2 regions of the Methylobacterium sp. WL7 genome follow, and region 2 is predicted to be linked to the other one. Evidence: predicted binding sites of a transcription regulator. Region 2 holds the regulator's gene; the other holds the start of a gene.

Region 1 (4,420 bases), on a different contig from region 2:
ATTTCGCCCAGGCCCTTAAAGCGCCCGATCTCAACCTTGCCGCCCTTGAACACCGTCTTGGTGATCCGCTCCCGGTCGGCGTCGTCCCGCGCATACACCACCTTCGAGCCCTGCTGCAGCCGGTAGAGCGGGGGAATCGCTAAGTAGAGATGGCCGCGATCGATCAGCTTCGGCATCTGCCGGTAGAAGAACGTGATCAGCAGCGAGGCGATGTGGGCGCCGTCGACGTCGGCGTCCGTCATGATGATCACCTTTTCGTAGCGCAGATCCGCCTCGCGGAAGGCCGCACCGGTGCCGCAGCCGAGCGCCAGTGTGAGGTCCGAGATCAGCTGGTTGGCGCCGAGCTTGTCCCGGGACGCCGACGCGACGTTGAGGATCTTGCCGCGCAAGGGCAGGATCGCCTGGGTGGTCCGGTCCCGGGCCTGCTTGGCCGAGCCGCCGGCGGAATCGCCCTCGACGATGAAGATCTCCGAGCCGGCCGTTCCGGCGGCCGAGCAATCGGCCAGCTTGCCGGGCAGGCGCAGCTTGCGGGTCGCGCTCTTGCGGGCGACCTCCTTCTCCTGGCGCCGGCGCAGCCGCTCCTCGGCCCGGTCGATCACCCAGTCCAGCAGCTTGTTGGCCTGGGCCGGGGAGGCGGCCAGCCAATGGTCGAAGGCGTCCCGCACCGCCGTCTCGACGATGCGCTGCGCCTCCACGGTGGCGAGCTTGTCCTTGGTCTGGCCCTGGAATTCCGGCTCGCGGATGAACACCGACATCATCGACGCGCAGGTCGCCATGACGTCGTCGGTGGTCACGGCCATCATGCGCTTGGCCTGGTTCACGCGCTCGGCATGCTCGCGCAGGCCCCGCAGCAGCGCCACCCGCAGGCCGGCCTCGTGGGTGCCGCCCTCCGGCGTCGGGATGGTGTTGCAGTAGGAATGCGAGAAGCCGTCCTCGGCCACCATCCAGGCCACCGCCCATTCGAGCGAGCCGTGCGAGCCGGGCTTGGTCACCTTGCCGGTGAACATCGCCTCGGTGACCAGGTCCTTGCCCTCGATGTCCCGGGCCAGGTAGTCGCGCAGCCCGTCCGGGAACCGGTGCACCGCCTCGGCCGGTACGCCCTCCAGCCCTTCGAGCAGGGCGGGGGCGCAGCGCCAGCGGATCTCGACGCCGCCGAACAGGTAGGCCTTGGAGCGCGCCATCTTGAACAGGCGGCGCGGGTCGAACTTCAGGGAGCCGAAGATCTCGGCATCGGGGTGGAACCGCACCCGGGTGCCGCGCCGGTTCTGGACCCGTCCGACGAGTTCGAGGGCCCCCTGCGCATGGCCGCGCGAAAAGGTCTGGCGGTAGAGGGTCTGGTTCCGGGCGACCTCGACCTCGAGGAGGTCGGACAGGGCGTTCACCACCGAGATGCCGACGCCGTGCAGGCCGCCGGAGGTCTCGTAGACCTTCGAGTCGAACTTACCCCCCGCGTGCAGCGTCGTCATGATGACTTCGAGCGCCGACTTGCCGGGGAATTTCGGGTGCGGGTCCACCGGGATGCCGCGACCGTTGTCGCTGATCACTAGGGAACCGGATTCCTCCAGCTCGACCTCGATGAAGCTGGCATGGCCAGCCACCGCCTCGTCCATGGAATTGTCGATCACCTCGGCGAAGAGGTGGTGCAGCGCCCGTTCGTCGGTGCCGCCGATATACATGCCGGGCCGGCGCCGGACCGGCTCCAGGCCCTCCAGCACCTCGATGTCGGAGGCCGTGTAGCCAGCCTCGGGCTCGGCCGCCGCGATGGCCGGGACCGAGGCCGATTCCGCCAGCCGCCGCCGCGGCTCCGCAGGACGCGGGCCAGGGGGCTTAGCTCCCGGCCCGAACAGGTCGCGCGCCGGATCGCTCACGCGCGGCCTCCGCGCACGCGGCGCATCGGCCGGCTCGGCGTCGGGCAGACGGGCCTTTGGCGATCGGACCTGGGATCGTGCAGCATGCGCCTTCATCCCCGCTTCATAGCGGAACAAAACAGAAACATCCAGAGGGTCCGGTGCGTCGCCGAACCACTCCACCATCGCATGCTGCGCCGCCACGAGCGAGGGGCGCGGCCGGCGCGGCGCGACGGCGCCGTCATCGCCACGTTGCACAATCGTGGGTTAACGGTTTCTCAGCCGCCACCCGGATCGGAACCGGGTGGATCCGACCGCGTTCTGTCGGAAAAGAATTTGACCGTGGTCCGGGAGCCGCCGTCGATGAGCAACGCCGCGATCGAGGCCCGCCGCCTCACCCTGATCCGTTTCGAGCAGGCCGCCGGCACCGCGTTCGGGTGCGAGGACGATGCGCCCTCGGTCGTACCGCAAGCCTGGGTGCTGGTGAACGGCCTGACCATCACGCTGGCGACCGTCGCCACGGCGTTGGCGGCGACGATCGGCTACCTGGCCTAGGCGCGACGAAATCCGAGCGTCCCTTCGCGCGTAGCGGGTCCGGCGTTCAGCCGGCTCCGGATTTCTTCGCGGCCGGCTTCTTGGCCGCCGGCTTCTTCGCGGCCGGCTTCTTCACCGCAGGCTTCTTCTCGCCGGCAGCCGCCCGCGCCGGCGCCTTCCGGGCCGAGCTGCGCTTGGCCGGCTTGCCGCCGCCCGACGCCCGCTTGGCGTTCACCAGCGCGATCCCTTCGTCGAGGGTCAGCGCCTCGGCATTCATGGTCTTCGGCAGCGTCGCGTTGACTTCGCCGTCGGTGACGTAGGGGCCGTACTTGCCGGCCTTGACCACGAGGTCCCGTCCGCTCGTCTCGTCCTTGCCGAGCGGGCGGCCCGGATCGGCGGCAGGCCGGCCGCGGCCGCCGCCCTGTTCCTTGGCGACGATCAGGTCGATGGCGCGGTTGGCGCCGATCTCCAGCACGTCGTCGTCCTTGCCGAGATTGGCGTACATCTTCCCGTGCTGCACGTACGGACCGAACCGGCCGAGATTGGCCAGGATCGGCTCACCCGTCTCGGGGTGGCGCGCCACCTCACGGGGCAACGCCAGCAGCGCCAGCGCCTTGTCGAGGCCGACCTCGGACGGCGAGAGGCCCTTGGGCAGCGACGAGCGCTTCGGCTTCGCGGCATCCTTCTCGGTGGAGGCTTCGCCGAGCTGGACGAACGGCCCGAAACGCCCGTCGCGGATCGTCACCGGCATGCCGGTCACGGGATCGTCGCCCAGCACCCGGACGCCAGGCTGGCCGCCCTCGCCCGAGGAGCCGTCCCCGTCGCCGTCGACGCCCGAGGCCGAGAGCTGGCGGGTGTACTTGCACTCCGGGTAGTTCGAACAGCCGATGAAGGCGCCGAACTTGCCGAGCTTCAGCGAGAGCTGGCCGGTGCCGCAGACCGTGCAGGTGCGCGGGTTCGCGCCATCGCCCCGGTCGGGGAAGATGTGCGGACCGAGCAGGCCGTTGAGCGCCTCCAGCACGTCGGTGACGCGCAGTTCCTTGGTCTCCCCGATCGCCGCGGAGAAGTCCTTCCAGAAGTCGCGCAGCACCGCCCGCCAGTCGATCTCGGCGTTGGAGACCCGATCGAGCTGGCCTTCGAGGTCGGCCGTGAAATCGTACTCGACGTAGCGCCGGAAGAAGCTCTCCAGGAAGCCGGTGACGAGGCGCCCCTTGTCCTCCGGCTGCAGCCGCTTTTTTTCGATTTTGACGTACTCACGATCCCGAAGGGTCTGGAGAACGGCGGCGTAGGTCGAGGGCCGGCCGATGCCGAGCTCCTCCATGCGCTTGACCAGGCTCGCCTCGGAATAGCGCGGCGGCGGCTCGGTGAAGTGCTGGGTCGAGGTGATGCGCTCGCGGGTGAGCGGTTCGCCGGCCTTCATCGGCGGCAGGCGCTTGCTCTCCTCGTCCTCCTCGTCGTCCTTGCCCTCCTGGTAGAGGGCCAGGAAGCCGTCGAACTTCACGACCTGGCCGGTGGCGCGCAGGTCGATCCGGCGCGGGCCGACGCTCGCCGCCACCTCCACGGTGGTGCGCTCCAGCTCGGCCGATTCCATCTGGCTCGCCATCGTGCGGGTCCAGATCAGGTCGTAGAGCTTGGCCTGCTCCGGCTCGAGGTGGCGCGCCACCATCTTGGGCAGGCGGCTCATGTCGGTCGGGCGCACGGCCTCGTGGGCCTCCTGCGCGTTCTTGGCCTTGACGCTGTACTTGCGCGGGACGTCCGGCACGTAGCGGTCGCCGAACTCGGTGCCGATGACCTTGCGGGTGTCCTGGATCGCCTCGGGCGCCATGTCGACGCCGTCGGTCCGCATGTAGGTGATGATGCCGACCGTCTCGCCGCCGACGTCCACGCCCTCGTAGAGGCGCTGCGCGACCCGCATGGTCTGCGCCGGCGCCATCCCGAGCTTTCGCGATGCTTCCTGCTGCAACGTCGAGGTGGTGAAGGGCGGCTGCGGGTGGCGCTTGGCGGGCTTCGCCTCGACGCTCGCTACCTGGAAGCTCGCG
Region 2 (4,420 bases):
CTACTTTCAGGGACTCGGCGCGGTCGGCTCGCTGATCGGTGCGATCACGGTTCGAGAGCCGCCCACACCGCCGCCTCTGCGCCTGCGCTTGGCGGCCTTGCTCGATGAGGCCCGCAACGCGCTGACGCGCCGGATCGCGCAGGCCGAGGGCGGGCAGGCGGGGGCCGTGGCGGCGGCCCTGGTCACGGGCAAGCGCGGCCTGATCGGACCGGCCGCCAATGACGCGCTCCGGGCGGCAGGCATCTATCACGTCGTTTCCATCTCGGGTCTCCACATGGTGCTGGCCGCCGGCGTGGTGTTCTGGCTGGTGCGGGCCGTCCTGGCGCTGATGCCGTATTGCGCGCTGGTCTGGCCGATCAAGAAGATCGCCGCCGGCTTCGCGATGCTGGGCGTCACCGCCTATTGCGCGTTCTCGGGATGGGACATCGCGGCCGAGCGCTCCCTGATCATGACGCTGATCATGCTCGGCGCGATCCTGGTCGACCGGCCGGCACTGTCCATGCGCAACCTCGCGCTGGCCGCCCTGATAGCCCTGGCGCGGGAACCCGAGGGCCTGCTTGGACCGAGCTTCCAGATGTCGTTCGGGGCGGTGGCCGGGCTGATCGCCTGTGCGCGGCTGATCGACGGGCGCCTGTTCCGGCGACCCGGGGCGGGGCGGATCGAGCGGCTCGTCGGCAGGGGACTCTCGGCCGTGATCGGCACCCTCGCGACGACCCTGGTGGCGCAGGTCGCGACGGCGCCGTTCGCCACCTACCATTTCCAGACGGTTCAGCCGTTCGGGCTGATCGGCAACGCCCTGACCTTGCCGCTGGTGTCCCTGGTCGTGATGCCGGCGGCGGTGATCGGGGTCCTGGCCTGTCCCTTCGCCCTGGACCGGCCGATCTGGTGGCTGATGGGACAGGCGGTGGGCGGGATGTTGGCGATCTCCGAGTGGATCGCCGGCTTCGATCGGGCCGTCCTGGTTGTGCCGGCCTTCGGCACCGGCGCGCTGGCGATGCTGGCCGCCGGGCTGCTGCTGGCGACGCTGCCGGTGTCGCGGCTGCGCTGGCTGGCCCTGCCGCCCGCCCTGCTCGGGCTCGGCCTCGCCGCCGTTCCGGAGCGCTTCGACCTGTACGTCGACCGGCAGGGCGGTGGCGCGGCCGTGCGTGGGCCGGACGGAGTCCTGTCGGCCCTCGGCAATCCTTCGGCTTTCGTGATGGAGCAGTGGCTGAAGGCGGATGGCGACGGGCGATCGGCCAAGGCAGTGATCCAGGTTGGGTCGGCCGTCGGACGGTGCGACAGGCTCGGCTGCACCGCGCGCCTGCCGGACGGCCGCGCAGTCGCCCTGGTCCGCGACCGGCGCGCCTTCCCGGAGGATTGCGCCAGGGCGGCCGTGCTGATCTCGCGGCTCGCCGCGCCGCCCACCTGCACGGGCCCGCTGGTGATCGACCGCCGGGTTCTCGCCGCCCGAGGCGCCGTCGCACTCCGGGCCGACCGGGACGGCTTCACGGCACGCTATACCCATGACACGGGGCGCGCCGTGCCTTGGCGGCCGTCGCCGGCTTTACGGCCCTCGCCTCTTGTCCCACGGCCGGAAACGCCGACGCCCGGTGAGCCGCTCCCGGCAGAGGCCGACGCACCCGGTCCCGAGGCCGCGCCGGGCGACGCGCCGGCCGAACCGCTTCAGTAGCGGCGGACGAGGCTGACGAGGCGGCCCTGGATCTGGACCCGGTCGGGCCCGAGAACGCGGGTCTCGTAGGCCGGGTTGGCGGCTTCGAGGGCGATCGAGGAACCCCGGCGGCGCAGGCGCTTCAGCGTCGCCTCCTCGTCGTCGATCAGCGCCACGATGATGTCGCCGGTATTGGCCGTGTCCTGCTTGCGGATCACCACGAGGTCGCCGTCGAGGATGCCGGCATCGACCATCGAATCGCCGCGGACCTCAAGGGCGTAATGCTCGCCGCCGGCCAGGAAGTCCGGCGACATGGTGATGGCGTGGCTCTGGTTCTGGATCGCCGAGACCGGCGTACCCGCCGCGATCCGGCCCATCACGGGGATCGAGATGGAACGGCCGCCGTCGTCGATCATCCGGGCGGTCGCGGGCTGCGCCGGCAGCTTGGACTTCCCGCCCTCGACCACGCTCGGAGTGAAGCGGCGGGGTTCCGCGGGCGGTGCGGCCGGCTGGGACAGGCTCTCGGGGATGCGGATCACTTCGATGGCACGCGCCCGGTTCGGAAGGCGCCGCAGGAAGCCGCGCTCCTCCAGGGCCGTGATCAGCCGGTGGATGCCCGATTTGGACTTCAGATCGAGGGCGTCCTTCATCTCGTCGAACGAGGGCGGGACGCCACATTCCTGCATGCGGCTCTGGATGAAACGCAGGAGGTCCAGCTGCTTGCGCGTGAGCATCGACGGGGGACTCGCGGCTTGGGGGACCGCATAGATGCGGTCGCGGAAACAAATCACGAACACGTTAAACGTTCCGCAAGTGTTCCGCAAGCGTGATCGGCCAAGCTTGATCGATCGGCTGTGTGCGGATGCGGCCGTTATGTGCCATGACGCGTCCGCGCCGCCATGGCAGAACCGGCCGAGCCGGATCGGCACGATCCCGGGTCAGCCTCGGTGATCTGAATCGCCGGAATGGTCCGGAGGCCGGGAGGGTCGGGGCGGCGCGGCGGGCCGCTCGTCCCGGCCCCTGGCACCTTGCCCGAACGACAGACATAGATCGCATGGACGCCGCATCATCCGACATCGCCGAGACCGGCAGCCGCGTGAAGCGCCTGAGAACGGCGACCGCGGCAGCCCATGATCAGCTCGACCGGCGCATCATGGCGGCAAAGCCGTTCGCGAGCCTCGAGCGCTACGCGTTGTTCCTTCAGATCCAGTACCGCTTCCATGCGGTCGTCGATCGGGTCTATCGCGATGGCGCGTTCGCACATGTCCTGCCCGATCTCGACGGCAGGCGGCGACTGCCCCTGATCCAGCAGGATCTGCGCGATGTCGGAGCGACCATCCCTGACGGCGCGTCCGAGGACCGACCCGGGACGATCGATCCGGCGCAGGGATTGGGCTGGCTCTACGTCGCCGAAGGCTCGAATCTCGGCGCGGCCATCCTCCTCAAGGAAGCCAGGGCGCTCGGCCTGTCGGAAACCCGCGGCGCCCGCCATCTCGCCGGACATCCCGAGGGACGCGGGTTGCATTGGCGGCACTTCACGGCCGCCCTCGACCGGGTCGAACTCGGGGAGGGCGGCGAGCAACGCGTCGCCGCGGGGGCGACGGAGGCGTTCCACTTCGTACGCCGGCTGGTCGGGGACGTCTTCGAAGGCTGATGCCGCCGCCCGGTCGGATCGTTCAGCGGCCCTGGCACAGCAACAGAACCTGTCACGCGTGCCATCCACCGGCGAGTGGGGCGATGACCGGTCGCCGACGCCCGGAACGGGGTCTCGGGCGACAAACGAATTGACTGGGCAAGCGGGGCCGTTTCAATGCGCCTTGATGCTTGCCCCGGAGGGCGGGACAGGCGGATCGTCCCGGCGGCTTCGAGACTGGGCTGGAATTGGGCTTGGAATGACGAGGATGCGACGCGCGGCTCTTCTGCCCATCGGTGTCGGGGCCGTCGGCCTGGCGCTGGCCGGCTGCACCACCGGGTTCTCGTATATCTCGCGCAACTACGTGGCGCTCACCCCGCAGGTGGTGACCATCGGCTGCAAGGAGCCCTACGAGGTCTACGACAACCGGCAGGTGCGCCGGATGCTGGTCGTCTCGAACGCCCTGCGCGAGTACACCGGCTGCAATCTCAGCGAGGTGCGGATCGATCCGGATCCGGCCGCGACCCGGGTGAAGCGGTTCCGCACCGCCGCCCGCGCCTATCTCGACGAGACCGTGCGGGAGGATTGCCGGATCACCGGCGAGACCGTGTTCGATCCGCAGAAGAGCGAGTTCACCTACGCCTGCGACGCGCCGATCGAGAAGCGGGGCACGGTGGTGCCGCGCCTGCCGGGCCGCAATCCGGGCTTCATCCAACAATGAACTGAGCCGGCCACGCCAGACCCGAGACCGGCCGGTCAGGTGCCCGGCTTGGGGAAGGTGCGCTCGGCCGCATCGCCGGCGGCCGCCAGCAGGGCGCGGGCGAAGGCCCTTGCCTCCGCCCGGTCCAGCACGATCGCCGCGGTGACCGGGCCGCCGCCGAGGTCGGCGAGGGCGAGTTCGAGCCGCACCCCGTCCGGCACGGCGCTCGCCTGGAGGCTCCAGCCGCCCCCCCGTTCCGTGCTCTCCGCCATGACATCCCTCCCGCCTGCAGGACCCGAGACGACGCCGCAGGCTCCGGCCGGAACGGCCCTCGCCCGGGACTGTTCCCGCGTCGCGCCGCACCCGGCTTCCCTGCCTCGCCTGTCCACGTTCCTCAAGAGCGCCGGCCCGACCGTGGCGAACGCCGGGGTCGGGCCGC

Evidence for each region. Region 2 encodes LexA, which represses DNA repair genes until DNA is damaged. Its sites were predicted from a motif close to TGTTCNNNNTGTGTTCNG; they were not measured.
Region 1: parE (DNA topoisomerase IV subunit B) is a predicted target of LexA. The motif match lies at 1,978-1,995, and genes of this name have one in related genera.

The regions. Positions count from the first base shown of each region.
Region 1 is NZ_VRVG01000022.1:7,687-12,106, reverse strand. It holds gene parE (DNA topoisomerase IV subunit B) at 1-1,868, opposite strand, end outside; gene FV233_RS08540 (hypothetical protein) at 2,211-2,402, shown strand; gene topA (type I DNA topoisomerase) at 2,449-4,420, opposite strand, start outside.
Region 2 is NZ_VRVG01000168.1:742-5,161, forward strand. It holds gene FV233_RS26360 (ComEC/Rec2 family competence protein) at 1-1,669, shown strand, start outside; gene lexA (transcriptional repressor LexA) at 1,663-2,382, opposite strand; gene FV233_RS26370 (biliverdin-producing heme oxygenase) at 2,703-3,302, shown strand; gene FV233_RS26375 (hypothetical protein) at 3,550-4,002, shown strand; gene FV233_RS26380 (hypothetical protein) at 4,038-4,253, opposite strand.